4 regions of the Streptomyces sp. WZ-12 genome follow, and region 2 is predicted to be linked to each of the others. Evidence: riboswitches for the same ligand, from Rfam matches in the RefSeq annotation. Region 2 holds a riboswitch; each other region holds the start of a gene.
The links. Region 2 has a riboswitch for magnesium ahead of PV796_RS07025 (NRAMP family divalent metal transporter). Riboswitches for the same ligand answer to the same signal wherever they lie in the genome.
Positions count from the first base shown of each region.

Region 1: it holds a riboswitch for magnesium, as region 2 does, so the genes downstream of both, PV796_RS39380 (NRAMP family divalent metal transporter) here and PV796_RS07025 (NRAMP family divalent metal transporter) in region 2, are expected to answer to the same signal.
Region 3: it holds a riboswitch for magnesium, as region 2 does, so the genes downstream of both, PV796_RS39400 (winged helix-turn-helix domain-containing protein) here and PV796_RS07025 (NRAMP family divalent metal transporter) in region 2, are expected to answer to the same signal.
Region 4: it holds a riboswitch for magnesium, as region 2 does, so the genes downstream of both, PV796_RS37705 (NRAMP family divalent metal transporter) here and PV796_RS07025 (NRAMP family divalent metal transporter) in region 2, are expected to answer to the same signal.

Region 1 covers NZ_CP118574.1:8,962,251-8,965,793, forward strand. Annotated here, with positions in the region: gene PV796_RS39375 (bifunctional acetate--CoA ligase family protein/GNAT family N-acetyltransferase) at 1-1,384, shown strand, start outside; M-box (ykoK) riboswitch at 1,776-1,949, shown strand; gene PV796_RS39380 (NRAMP family divalent metal transporter) at 2,258-3,543, shown strand, end outside.
Region 2 covers NZ_CP118574.1:1,643,930-1,647,472, forward strand. Annotated here, with positions in the region: gene PV796_RS07020 (hypothetical protein) at 365-1,144, opposite strand; M-box (ykoK) riboswitch at 1,300-1,470, shown strand; gene PV796_RS07025 (NRAMP family divalent metal transporter) at 1,767-3,434, shown strand; gene PV796_RS07030 (MgtC/SapB family protein) at 3,495-3,543, shown strand, end outside.
Region 3 covers NZ_CP118574.1:8,966,178-8,969,720, forward strand. Annotated here, with positions in the region: gene PV796_RS39385 (hypothetical protein) at 86-421, shown strand; gene PV796_RS39390 (ArsR/SmtB family transcription factor) at 493-894, opposite strand; gene PV796_RS39395 (hypothetical protein) at 878-1,267, opposite strand; gene PV796_RS39400 (winged helix-turn-helix domain-containing protein) at 1,374-1,826, opposite strand; M-box (ykoK) riboswitch at 2,196-2,368, opposite strand; gene PV796_RS39405 (hypothetical protein) at 2,473-3,000, opposite strand; gene PV796_RS39410 (flavin reductase family protein) at 3,542-3,543, opposite strand, start outside.
Region 4 covers NZ_CP118574.1:8,604,689-8,608,231, forward strand. Annotated here, with positions in the region: gene PV796_RS37700 (bifunctional nitrate reductase/sulfite reductase flavoprotein subunit alpha) at 1-163, opposite strand, end outside; gene PV796_RS37705 (NRAMP family divalent metal transporter) at 506-2,140, opposite strand; M-box (ykoK) riboswitch at 2,605-2,782, opposite strand; gene PV796_RS37710 (hypothetical protein) at 3,033-3,416, opposite strand.

The sequences.
Region 1 (3,543 bases), 7.3 Mb from region 2:
CGCGGCCGCGGCCGTCCCGACCATGACCCGGCGCGCCCTGTTCCGACAGGCCGGCATCACCGCCACCGACACCCTCGGCGAACTCCTCGACACCGCGGCCCTGTTGCACTCCCAACCCCTGCCCAACGGCCCGCGCATCGCCGTGCTCTCCAACGAGGCCGGGATCGGCGTACTGGCCGCCGACGCCTGCACCGACGCCGAACTCGCCGTGCCGGAACTGGCGTTGGCCCTCACGGAGGAACTGCTCGACGCGCTCCCGGAAGGCGCCACCGCCGCAAACCCGATCGACGCCACGCCGGCCGTCACCGCGGAGGTGCTGCGCCGATGCCTGGACCGCCTCGCCGCCTCCGGAGCGGTCGACGCCATCCTGGTCGCGCTGGTCCCCACGGCCCTGACCACTGGGGTGGGCACCGACCCGAACACCGCACTCACCCCCTCCGCCCTCATGCCCGCTGGCGGCCGCTGCCCGATCCTCGCCGTCCGGCCCGACCAGCCCGAACGCGTCCGACTGCTGCACGCGGACGACGGGCGGGCCGTCCCCTCGTACGGCGACGCACAGTCGGCGGCCCGCGCGCTACGCCATGCCGTGGCGCGCGCCCAGTGGTTGGCCCGACCGCCGGGGCGCCCCGTGGAACCGGTCGGCGCCGACGCCACCGGGGCCCGCGCACTGGTCGCCGCATTCCTCGCCGAGGCCCCGACCGGCGGCTGGCTGGACGCCCGCCGGACCGCCCGCCTCCTGGACTGCTACGGCATCCCCCGCCTTCCCCAGGCATACGTCACCACCGAGGAGGCGGCCGTCGACGCCGCCGCCCGACTGGCCAGCCGCTCCGGCACGGTGGCCCTCAAGGCCCAGGGACCCGACCTCGTCCACGAGGCCGAGCGGGGCGGCGGGTTCCTCGACCTGCGCGGCCGGCACGCCGTGCGGACCGCCTTCCGTGATCTGGCCGCCCGCCTCGGCACGGCGATGACCGGCGCACTGGTCCAACCGATGGCGGAACGCGGCGCCGAACTCCTCGCCGGCGTCGTCCAGGACGAGGTCTTCGGCGCCCTGGTCGTCTTCGGCCCCGGCGGCACCACCAGCGAACTGCTCGCCGACCACGCCGCCCGCCTCGCCCCGCTCGCCGACACCGACGTCCATGACCTGCTCACCACGCCCCGCTGCGCTCCGCTCCTCTTCGGCCACCGCGGCGCCCCACCGGCCGATCCGGCCCCCCTCAAGGACCTGTTGGTCCGCCTCTCCCAGATGGCCGGCGACCTCCCCGAACTGGCCGAGGTCGAGTGCAACCCGGTGATCGCCCGCCCCGACGGCTGCACCGTCGTCGACGCACGCGTCCGCCTCCTGCCGCGCCGGTCGACCGACCCCTATCTACGCCGCCTCCCGTGAAGGCGGACGGTGAGTCTTTGAACGCGCCTCGCGGGGAGGGGAGTTGACGCGTTGACTGGCGGAAGGGGTGTGCGGGTGAGCTGCGCGGGCAGCTGGGCGGAGCGTGGCCGCCGGGTCGAATGGGCGCGCTGGGCGGCCGAGTTCGCCCTTGGACCTCGATCGAGCCCGATAGGCACCGGCTGTCGTGCGGCGACCGGCTTCTGATGGGAGGAGTTGAGCCGCGCACTGCCGGCCAGGCGGCCCATGCACGCGCGCCCGTCCCACCGCAATTCCCAGGCACGGCACCGTGGGGGCCGCCCCGCCGTGCGGGCACCGGTCAAGGTTGAGTCAAAGACTTGCGTACCCACGCAAGTACGAGGGTAGGATTTCAGCCGTTCGAAGAGAAGGAATCGAGGCACCTCGTTCGGTGAGGCGTCTTCGCGGACACAGGCCACTGACCCCACGACGTCGAGAGACGCCCAGGTTCAGGACAGGTCTCCCCGACCTAAGGGGTGACCCCAAGTGGCTTCCCCTGTACGGGGATTACGCCGTGGAGTGCCAAAGCTCTGACGAGTTGGGGTGAGCCAGTCATCGTGGACTGGTCCGCTCTTTGCCGTGTCCGTTTGGCGCCCGCGTGCGCCCCGGCCGGAAGGAGGCGAGAGACACCATGGACGGCCATTGCAGTAGTCCGGGCCACAGTCGGCCCCATATGCGTATGTCATCTCCGATGTCTTCTTCGACCTCCGGTACGCAGTAACAACCTCCTGCGCGAGAGCACCCTCCCCCCACGCACCCGTGCGGCCACCGGCCGTGCCGGGGCGCTGTGCTGCGCGTTCGCAGGGGGATCGCCGCTGCGTGCCCCAAACCTCCCCCGTTGGGGGACGGGAGGCTTTCATGACCAACCTGACCACCACCGCCACGCCATCGACTCCGCCGCAGTCCAGCGCGGTGCTCGACGACGCCCACATCGGAGACATCCGCGGTGCGCTTGGCACCATCAGGGTCGACGACACCGCCCCGCGCCTGGGGCTCTCCGCCAAATTCAAGACGCTGCTCGCGATCGTCGGCCCCGGCCTGATCGTGATGGTCGGCGACAACGATGCCGGCGCCTTCGCCACCTACGGCCAGGCCGGCCAGAACTACGGCACCAGCCTGCTGTGGACCCTGCTGCTGCTCGTTCCCGTCCTGTACGTCAACCAGGAGATGGTGCTCCGACTCGGCGCCGTCACCGGGGTCGGGCACGCGCGCCTGATCCTGGAGCGGTTCGGCAAGTTCTGGGGCGCGTTCTCCGTCATCGACCTGTTCCTGCTCAACGCGCTGACGCTGGTCACGGAGTTCATCGGCATCACCATGGCCGCCGACTACCTGGGCCTGCCCAAGACCGGCTCGGTGATCCTGGCCGCCGCGATCATCATCGCGTCCGCGTTCACCGGTTCCTTCCGTCGCTTCGAGCGGATCGCCGTCGCGCTGTGCATCGGGTCGCTGCTCCTGGTCCCGCTCTACTTCATGCTCCACCCCAAGGCGTCGCAGATGGCGCACGGCTTCGTCGTCCCCGTCATCCCCGGCGGCAGCGGCGAGTTGGCCACGGTCATGCTGCTGATCATCGGCATCGTGGGCACTACGGTGGCGCCCTGGCAGTTGTTCTTCCAGCAGTCCTACGTCATCGACAAGCGCATCACCCCGCGCTTCATGAAGTACGAGAAGGCCGACCTGTGGATCGGCATCGCCATCGTGATCATCGGCGCCGCCGCCATGATGGGCCTGGTCGCCGCCGCCTTCGCCGGCACCAAGGGCTTCGGCAACTTCACCGACACCGCGGGCCTGATCACCGGCATCGAGGCCAAGGCCGGAAAGGTGGCAGGCGTCCTCTTCGCCATCGCCCTGCTGGACGCGGCGATCATCGGCGCCTTCGCCGTCTCCCTGTCCACCGCCTACGCGATCGGCGACGTGTTCGGGATGAAGCACTCCCTGCACCGGGGCATCAAGGGAGCCAAGGGCTTCTACGCCGTCTACGCCGGCCTGGTCGCCGCGGCCGCCACCATCGTGCTGATCCCCGGCTCCCCGCTCGGCCTGCTCACCCAGGGCGTGCAGACCCTCGCCGGCGTGCTCCTGCCCTCCGCCACGGTCTTCCTGCTGCTGCTCTGCAACGACAAGCAGGTCCTCGGACCATGGGTGAACGG
Region 2 (3,543 bases):
CCGGTCGCGCACCCCAATCCAGTATTCGAACACGTTGTGAAAGCCCCGGCGGGCCACTTGGGCAGGCCGCACGGGCAAACCGACCGCGGAGCCCAACCATGACGTGGGAAAGAATTGACTCCGGGCGGAGATTGTTTTCGGGATCTTCAACGCCGTGAGACAAAACCGCAGGTCAGAGACGCATCATCGATTGGTCACGGCCCGCGCGGTCAAGGCTTCGCCAAGTATTTGCATCTTCACGCACATGTTCATCGTCTTCTCACGGCGGTCTCATCACCCCGTCATGACGTCGCCATACCCTCGCAACGCGACCTTCACACACCGGGCCGCAGCCTTTTCGCCGCCAACGACGCCTGACGGCACGTCACTTGAGGATGTTCACCGCGCGGGCCACCACGAGCACGACGGTCAGCAGCGAGACCGCCGACTGCAACAGCATCAGCAGCTTCGCCCAACGGGTCAGCGGCATCACGTCGGTCGGGCTGAACGCGGTGGCGTTGGTGAAGGACAGGTACAGGTAGTCGGCGAACTGCGGCTCCCAGTGCTCCGGGGCCAGCGCCGGCGTCGCCATCTGCGGGAAGAGGAAGTCGGGGTAGCGGCGCACCGCATGGACCCGGGCGACCGGTCCGCCGCGGTCCCACTCCCAGTACCAGAGCGCGAAGGCGAGGACGTTGGTGACCCAGATGGCGCCGCCGGTGGCCAGCAGCGCCGCGGCGTCCTCGCCCTCCGTGCCGCGCACCAGGCCGATCACCAGGTGCACCGCGGACCAGCCGTTCGCCGCGCTGATCAACGCGATCAACGCCAGCCCCGCCCACCGGTAGAGCCGGGAGGCCCGCTCGATGCGGACCGGGTCGGCCGCCACCAGGACGAGCAGCAGCACCGTCTCCAGCCCCGGCAGCAGCCACCCCGGATGGATCGCCAGCCGCGCCGGCAGCCGCCACTGGAGCACCACCGCCACCAGCACCGCCAGCGTCGACGGCCAGCGGGGTTCGCCGCGGGTGACCCGTCGCCAGGCCGGCCGCAGCCGCCGCCCGGCCTCGTCCCACCCCGCCACCGCCGGCGCCAACAGCGCCTCGATGAGGTCCAGTCGCTCGGCCGGGGTGCCGCGGTCGCCCGCCTCGTCGGGCCGGGGGTGCTCGGACATGCGGATCATGCTCACCCGGGAGCCGGGCGGTGTCCAGCGGCTCGGCCGGGGCGGCGGGATCCAAAGGTGGCCGCTTGGTTAAGAGTCGGTCAAAAACTTGCACTTCCGCGCAAGTACCTCCGCCGGCAGGTCTAAGCTCCTAGAGGTTTTGACAGCGGTCACCTCGTTCGGTGAGGCGTCGTCACGGACACAGGCCACTGATCCCACCCGTCGAGAGACGCTCCGGATCAGGACAGGTCTCCCCGGCCCAAGGGGTGACCCCAGGTGGCTGCCCCGCACGGGGCTACGCCGTGACGTGCCAAAGCTCTGACGAGTGGGGGTGAACCAGTCGACGGCGACTGGTCCGCTCCTTACCGGATCGACGACGGCGCACCCAGGCGCCCCGACCGGAAGGAGGCGAGAGACATGGAATGCAGTAGTCCGGGCCATCAACGGCCCCTGCTCCGCCTGCCCTCGCATTCTTCCGGCACGCGGTAACCACCTTCCCTGCGCGGCATCCCGCCGCATCACGCCCCGTACGGCCCGCCGCCGGCACGGGAGGTCGTGCTGCGCGCCCGCGCAGGGAGGATGGCTGCAGCGTGCCCCCAACTCCGCCCCTTCAAGGGGCACTTGGGAGGTAGCCATGACCGAGACCACCATCCGCCCCACGGCCCCCGCCGCGCCCCCGACGGCGCCGCCCACCGCCGTCCTCGACGACGCGCACATCGGCGACATCCGCGGCGCGCTCGGCACCATCCGGCACGACGACACCGCCCCGCGCCGGGGCCTGTCCGCCAAGCTCAAGACCCTGTTGGCGATCGTCGGCCCGGGCCTGATCGTGATGGTCGGCGACAACGACGCCGGCGCCTTCGCCACCTACGGCCAGGCCGGCCAGAACTACGGCACGCATCTGCTGTGGACCCTGCTCCTGTTGGTGCCGGTGCTCTACGTCAACCAGGAGATGGTGCTCCGGCTCGGCGCCGTCACCGGGGTCGGGCACGCCCGGCTCATCCTGGAGCGGTTCGGGAAGTTCTGGGGCGCGTTCTCGGTCATCGACCTCTTCCTGCTCAACGCCCTCACCCTGGTCACGGAGTTCATCGGCATCACGCTGGCCGCCGGCTACCTGGGCCTGCCGAAGGTCGGCGCGGTGGTGCTGGCCGCCGCCGTGATCATCGCCTCCGCCTTCACCGGATCGTTCCGGCGGTTCGAGCGGATCGCCATCGGACTGTGCGCGGCCTCGCTGCTGCTCGTCCCGCTCTACTTCATGGTCCACCCGTCCACCGGTCAGATGGCCCACGACTTCGTCGTCCCCCATCTCCCCGGCGGCGCCGGCCAGTTGTCCACCGTGATGCTGCTGATCATCGGCATCGTCGGCACCACCGTCGCCCCCTGGCAGCTCTTCTTCCAGCAGTCCTACGTCATCGACAAGCGCATCACGCCGCGCTTCATGTCGTACGAGAAGGCCGACCTGTGGATCGGCATCGCCATCGTGGTGATCGGCGGCGCCGCCCTGATGGGGTGCACGGCCGCCGCCTTCGCCGGCACCCACGGCGTCGGCGCGTTCACCGACACCGCCGGCATCGCGCACGGCCTGGCCGCGCACGCCGGCAAACTGGCCGGGGTCCTCTTCGCCATCGCCCTGCTCGACGCCTCGATCATCGGCGCCTTCGCCGTCTCCCTGTCCACCGCCTACGCCATCGGCGATGTCTTCGGCATCAAGCACTCCCTGCACCGCGGCATCGGCGGCGCCAAGGGCTTCTACGCCGTCTACGCCGGGCTGGTCGCCGCGGCCGCCGCGATCGTGCTGATCCCCGGCTCCCCGCTCGGCCTGCTCACCGAGGGCGTGCAGACGCTGGCCGGGGTGCTGCTGCCGTCCGCGTCGGTCTTCCTGCTCCTGCTGTGCAACGACCGCACGGTGCTCGGCCCGTGGGTCAACGGCCGCCGCACCAACGCCTTCACGGCCGCCGTCGTCGGCGTCCTGGTCACCCTCTCGGTCATCCTCACCGCCGCCGTGCTCTTCCCGGACATCGGCGCCTCCGCCATCCTCGGCATCATGGCCGGCTGCGGCGCGGCCGGGGTGCTGGCGCTGGGGTACGCGGAGCTGCGGCGCCGCCGCAAGGGCTGGGCGCGCGGCGGCCGGCCGGTGGACCGCACCGGCCGCGACGACTGGCGGATGCCGCCGCTGGAGACCCTGCCCAAGCCGGTCCTCTCGACCGGCCACAAGGTCGGCCTGACCGCCCTGCGGACCTATCTGCTGGTCGCGATGGTCCTGGTCATCATCAAGGTCGTCGAAGTGGCCCTCGGCCACTGACCGTTCGGCCGCCGTCACCCCTGCCCGCCACACCCCACCAGCCCCAAAGGAGGCGCTGCCATGCACTCCCTGTCCCTCGTCGACTTCGTGATCCGGCTCGCCACCGGCG
Region 3 (3,543 bases), 7.3 Mb from region 2:
ACCATCCCCCGACCGGGGTGGCGGCGGGACCCCTCCCCACCCGCCGCCACCCCCCACCGCCCCCTCACGGAGGAGGGAGGCCCTCATGCGCCTTCTCCCGCACCTCACCAAGCTCACCGCACCGGCCCGCCGGCGGCACCACGCCACCGACGACCGACCCGCCCCGCACACCACCCACCACTCTTGCCCACACCTCCAGTTGACCCTGCACGACGGCACCGAGCGGGACTACCTGCTCGACAGCCCCAACACCTGCCCCAGCCCCACGGGGCCGTGCGCCAGGTACGAACCGCGCATCCACCTTGCCTACCTCCTCGCCCAGCAAGGCCACGACGCCCACTGGCTCGCCCACTACGCCGACCTGCCGCTATCCGCGGCCGAGCGCATCACCGCCGCCGCCACCACACCCCCGGGCAGATAGGGCCGACACAGCGAGGCGGTCGGCGACGCGGGCTCTCCGCCCCCGCGTCGCCGACCGCCTCGCTGCCGTATCTACGCGTGTTGTCGTTCCGCCGCGTGCTCAACCGCGCCGACCGGCCCCGTCGGTGCCGGACGGGCCGCCAGGTGCCGGGCGGCGGCGAGCAGCGACGGGAGGTGCGGGTTGGTGGTGCGGTAGAGCACGCGGTGGCCGCTGCGGCGGACCCCGACCAGGCCCGCGGCCCGCAGGCGCCCGAGGTGCTGGGAGACGGCCGCGTAGGGGGCGCCGACGCATTCCGTCAGCTCCCCGACGGCGAGCTCCTGGTCATCGGCCAGCGCCTGTAGCAACCGCAGCCGGATGGGGCCGGCCACCGCCTTCAACAACGCCGTCACGGCGGTGATTTCGGCGACCGTGAGCTCCGTGGTCGTCGTGCGCGCCGGAAGAAGGACAACGTCGGACTCAGTGAGCGCACGCACCGGACAACCCCCTCTCCATGGCGGAGGTGAGGGAACGCGGATCGTCGTGCCGGTCCCGGTGCCAGTGCAGGTCGCGCACGGGCGGCATGCCGGAGAGCATGTCGACGAGTCGGTCCAGCAGGCCGGTCTCCGTGCCGTCCAGGGTGACCAACATCTGCAGGTGGGTGGTGAACACGTCGGACGGGTCGACGCGCACGGCCTCGACGCGCGCACCGGGCCGGCTCAGGGCCAGCACGCACAGCGCGCGCACCTGGGTTTCGGCACCCTGGTCGCAATGGACGTGGAGGGTGACCAGCTCGTGGGGCCGGACGGCCGTCGCCTCGGTGCCGGGGCGCTTGGTCTGCTTGAGGAGGGTACGGGGCAGGAATCGCATGACGGTGGGTATCCCTTGCATGGTCAGCGTGACGGGACGGCGAAGCCCAACGAGCCGGTCGCCGGGCTTCCTTCATCAGGGGCGGGGCCCTGTCTGTGGCCGACGGTCAGGGGCGGGGCCTGGCCGTGGCCGACGGCTCGAAGGCGTAGCCGACCTGCCGTACGGTGCGGATCAACGCCCGATGCCCGGGGCCCAGCTTCCGACGCAGACGGGCGATGTGAACGTCGACCGTGCGCATGTCCCCTACGGCGGTCTGCTGCCACACCAGCGCCATCAGCTGCTCACGGCTGTAGACCCGGCGCCGGTTGGCCATCAGATGGGCCAGCAGCTCGAACTCCATGCAGGTGAGCTTCAGTTGCTGCCCGCCGACCGAAACCCGTCGGGTCTCGCAGTCGACGATGAGGCCGCGAATGCGGTGGATCGGCGCCCTGGGCAGGTCCGCGGGCTCGTGCGGCGACGACAGCGGGCGCGGAACGGTCGTGTGGCGTCGGCGCAGGTTGGAAGTCCGGGCCAGCAAGGCGTGACGGACCGGTCGGTGGTGGAGGTTCAGGAGGTTCATGGCTGCTTCCCTCGGATCGGGGTAGTGGTGGCGAAGGCCATGGCGAGACCCCGCCACGTGCCTGGTCTGGGAGAGAGGTTGCGGGCGTGCGGAAGCTGCCCGCCCTGCGAGCGCGCAGCCCGACCACCCGGGACGGCGAAAGCCGCACGGGTGCTGGCGGGGAGTGTTCGCGAACGCGTCGGGAGCGGGAGTGGTTACCGCATACCGGAGGCCAAGAAAGTCATATGGGTAAACGACCTACTGTGCCCCGGACCGCCGCAACCATCGCAACTACTGCAACTACTGCCGTCCATGTTTCTCGCCTCCTTCCGGCCGGGGCGCGCGAGCGCGCCGTACGACTCGGCAGCGAGCGGACCGGCCCGGACGGCCGGTTCACCCCTACTCGTCAGAGCTTTGGCACTGCACGGCGTAATCCCCGTACGGGGAAGCCACTTGGGGTCACCCCTTAGGTCGGGGAGACCTGTCCTGAACCTGGGCGTCTCTCGACGTCGTGGGGTCAGTGGCCTGTGTCCGTGCAGACGCCTCACCGAACGAGGTGCCTTCTTCAAACGTCCACAAGACTGCCTGATACTTGCACATCAACGCAAGTTGTTGACCAAGCCTTGACGGTCCCCTTCCGTACCCGACGGTGTGAGGGGCCCCCGGTTCAGTCGCCTGCGGCCTGCTCCGCCACCTCATTCACCCCATTCGCCTCGCTTGCCGTGCCGTCGGAGGGCGTTCCCTCGACGGGCCCGGGTTCCACGCCGACCCGCTCGGCGATCCTGCTCAACAGGGCGTCCTGAGCGGCGAGATGGGCCTGCATGTGCGCCACCTCGTGAAGGGTCGCGCTCGCATCGTGGAAGGTCGCCGCGGCACGCTTGTCCGCCGCGGCGGCCTGCACGTTCTGGCCGACCATGATGACGGACAACAGCACCAACTGCAGGAACGTCTGCGCCACCCAGGACACGATGGCCGACGCCCCGCCCTTGATCGCGTCCGGGAGGCTGATCAGGTCGAACAACGCAAACGCGTAGGCACACCACATGCTGCCCACGGCCCGGGTGATCAGGATCGCGATCCGCGTGTTGAACCGGGTGACCGCATTGCCCGCCGGGAGCTGATCGGTGACCTTCACCGGGCCCTGGGCGTCCCGCGAAGCGATGTGTGGGTGCGGCAGGTGCTCGTAGACCGTCATGCGCTGTCTCTCCGTCAAGGGGCGCTGCCCCGGCCGATGTTCCGCCATGTGAAATGAGGCCGGCGGTCGAGGCGAGTGACAGAAGAGGGAGGTCTGTCGACACGGGCGCCTCGGCGCTGTCTCAGCGGGCACACAGCAACCCGGCAACCCAACGGGAACGCCCCCGCCCGCCCGCACTCTGCCCCTTACCCACAACGCCACGCCTTGGAGCGGGAGTTGCGTAAGGACTGCGCAAGGATTCCGGCAACGGCACTGCTGCGGCCGGCAACGCAACGGTCCCCGGTGCCCGCCTCCCGTCTCCCCTCTGCGCGAGAACGGCCGCAGCACCCTGATGCGGTGCGCCTTCGACGGTCCGCCCACCTCGTGCGTGTGCACGGCCGCGGAGAGCCGGTCCTGCGCCACCGCCGCTTCCGCTGGCCGCATGACGTCCAACGTGGCGCGGCCACCACGGCGTTCTTGCTGGCGGCGCGCAGGGTCGCCGGGTCCGCGCAGTGGAGCGGCCGGATGCGGCGGGCGCCCGCCTGGTCGGCTGCGGGGCGGGTC
Region 4 (3,543 bases), 7.0 Mb from region 2:
ACAGCCGGCCGGAATTGGCGGGGTGCGCCTTGTCCCCGGACACCTTCGCCCCACGGAGCCGACCGTCGGCAGGGTCCCGCGCCACGTCCAGAACGATCCCGCAGCCCACCCCGCAGTACGAACAGACCGTACGGACGCTGCCGTCCTTCGCGCCAGTTGCCACCAAAACTCCACTCCGCGGCGTGTCCACTCCCTTGAGCCGGACTGCCCCCGTCAGCGGCAGCAGCCCAGAGACAGCAGCTTAGGAAGATCGAATTTCGATTCCGTCACGAGCCGCGAGTGCCTGGCGTTACACCCGGCGCACACCGCACCACGGGCACGCGTGAGATGCCCACGCCGCCCCTACCGACACTCGACGCAGCGCCGTGCGGACGAACTGCGGCGGGACCGCCACCGGGACGGGACGGCCGTCCAGGCACAGTGCACTTCCGGTGACACGTTGTCGTGCCAGAGGGATGCGTGGGGCGGCCGTTTGCCGCCCCACGAAGTGGCTGCGGGCCGACGGTCAGTGTCCTGCGGCCAGTTGGGCAATTTTGACGATGACCAAGCCGACCGCAATGACCAGGTAACCGCGCAGCGTGAGCAGCCCGGCTCGGCGCAGGGGGGAGAACTTCGGCTTCTCCAGGGCGGAGAGTGCGGGGGTGCGCCACGCCTTGCGGTCGGCCTCCAGCAACGCCTTGCGGTCTGCCTTGCTCAGGGGTTCGGGTACGGCTGGATCATCCTGGTCCATGGCGTGTAGCCAAGCGGCCACGCGCGCGGCGGCGACGTTCGCCGCATGCCGCGACCGCAGGGCAACGAAGGTCCCGCCGACAGCGCCGACGGCCGCGCCGGCAGCGAGACCGACCTCCCATTGCGTTGTGGTCAGGTTCGGAAAGAAGGTGGCCGCGGTCAGTGCCAGTGAGAGCAGCACCAGCGTCCAGACGATCAGGCCCGCGACGATGTTCTGCTTGGCGGTGTTCACCCACGGGCCCAGCACCGGCCGGTCGTTGCACAACAGGACGAGGAAGACGGTTGCCGAAGGGAGCAGGACCCCCGCCAGTGCCTGGACGCCCTGGGTGATCAGGCCCTGGACCTGGTCGTTCGCCGCGAGTGTGACCGTGGCGGAGATGCCGATCAGGAGGGCGTAACCGACGTAGAACAAGGGAGCCTCGGACATCTTCCAGTGCAGCGAGTGCCGCTTTTTGAAGGTGTCCCCGAAGGTGTAGGCGGTGGCCAGTCCCACGGCGTTGGCGCCGATGAGGGCGGTGTCCAGCAGGAGGATCGCGAACAGCGCCCCCAGGGCCGAACTTCCGTGTTCCCGCAGCCCGTTCGCCACACCACCGGCGTCGCTGAACTGACCGAACAGGTCCGTGCCGTGGAAGACGAAGGCCGCGGTCGCCATGATCGCCGCACCGCCGGCCATGACGACAGCGATGCCGATCCACAGGTCCGCGCGCTCGTAACGGATCCAACGCGGCGTGATCCGCTTGTCCACCACGTTCGACTGCTGGAAGAACAGCTGCCACGGGGCGACGGTGGTACCGACGATGGCGACGATCACGAGCAGCAGCGTGGAGTCGAGCCCGCCGGGGAACTGCGGGATCAAACCCTGAGCGGCCGTGCCGACCTTCGGATGAGCCAGCAGCGCCATGGGGAACATCACCACGTTCACCGCGATCAGCAGGAACAAGAACCGCTCCCAGCGCCGGAAGGACCCCCCGGCCACCACGGCGAACAGCAGCACGGCAGCCATCGGGACGGCCACGTACGCGGGTATCCCGAAGTAGCTCAGTGCCTGGGAGACGCCGGTGAACTCGGTCACGATCGTCAGCGCGTTGACCAGGAACAGATCACCGACGCTGAAGGCACCCCAGAACGTGCCGAACCGTTCGAAGATCAGCCGGGCGTGCCCGACACCGGAGACCGCTCCGAGACGGACCACCATCTCCTGGTTGACGTAGAGCACCGGGATCAGCAAAGCCAGGGTCCACAGCAGCTTCATGCCGTAGTTCTGGCCTGCCTGAGCGTACGTCGACACGCCGCCGGCGTCGTTGTCCCCGACCATCACGATCAGTCCGGGCCCCATGATCACCAGTAGCGCGCGGATGCGCTGCCCCCACGACCGCCGCCGACCGCTGTCCCCTTGGCGGATGGTTCCCAACGCACCGACGATGTCCCCGACATGCGCGGGATCCTGCACCGCCGTGCCAACAAGGGCACGGCTCCCTTCCTGACGGGGATCTTGATCGGGAGTCTGCCGAGTGATGCCAAAAGCCATGTATCTGCCTCCCTGAACCGTACGCCCACAGGCGGGAGCACCCGCGTACGGGCGTGGCGAAAAACGGCTCCATGGCGAGCCGTTGAAGAGCGATGAAGAGCCAACGGGCGGACGTCTGGCGGCGCCGCTGGAACGAAAGCGAGCCGCCGCGCGGCATCCCGTTGACCGTGGAATGCGCGGCACGCCTCACGCGCGGTCACAGCGCGAGGGAATGACTCAGGCGTCTACCTTCACGAGGCCAGGCTGCATGTGAGGCCGCGTATGTCCATCAGGAACCATCCTGACCACCTCCAATATTGGATGCGTCGTTACGCTCACGACAGGGAAGCCTTCCTGCCTGCGCCGGACAGACACCCTCCACGTAAGAGCTTCGACACTGCACGGCGTATCCCCACCCGGACGGGCGGGAAGCCACTTGGGGTCACCCCTTAAGCCGAGGAGACCTGTCCTGATCCTGGGCGTCTCTCGACGTCGTCGGGTCAGTGGCCTGTATCCGTGCAGACGCCTCACCGAACGAGGTGCCCGTTTCCAGCCACCGGAACGCTACCCCACTTGCGTCACCGCGCAAATGAACACCGCTTCAACAACCCCCCAAGAAATCAACGCAGTTGAGGAAAAGTCCCATGCCTGCGGACGGTCTGACCCCGCGCGAGCCGCCTGCACGGAAGCCTGCTCCGACGTCGAAAGTGGCGTGCGTGGCCCGGGTGGCCGATCAGCAAAGGCCGAGGGGCTGCTACGAAGTCCGCGCAGCGGCGCTCGCTCGGGTTGTCCCCGCTCAGGCCGTTCCCTGGGAGGGTTTCTCGTCGTCCGGACCGGGTGGCCGGGGAGGGGCCGAGGGGGTGTTCTTGGTGTGCAGGTGCCAGCGCACGTTGCGTACACCGGGCTCGCGGGTCAGGTGGACGACGAGCCGTTCCAGCGCGGCGGTGGCGGAGGCGTCCGGGGTGAGGGCGACTTGCGCGAGCACGCTGACTCTGCCGTCCGGCCTGACGGTGCACCGACTGTCCACTCGCACGTCGGTGCCTGTGAACATGTGCGAGAACAGGGTGAGCGTCTTGTTCATCGCGTGCCCGTCGCACACGGCCTGGAGGGCGCAATGCACCGTCAGGGGGCGTGCGGGGTCCTTGAGGCGCCGGAAGCCTGGACGGGGTAGAAGGTGCATGGGCGCATCCTGGAAGAGTCAGTCAACGGCGAGGGAAATGACGCCAGTTGATGAGCCGTGAAGGAACGAAGGGCGAGGCGGGCCGGACTGTTGCGAAGCGAGGGCCGTCCAGCGGTCAATGTTCGTG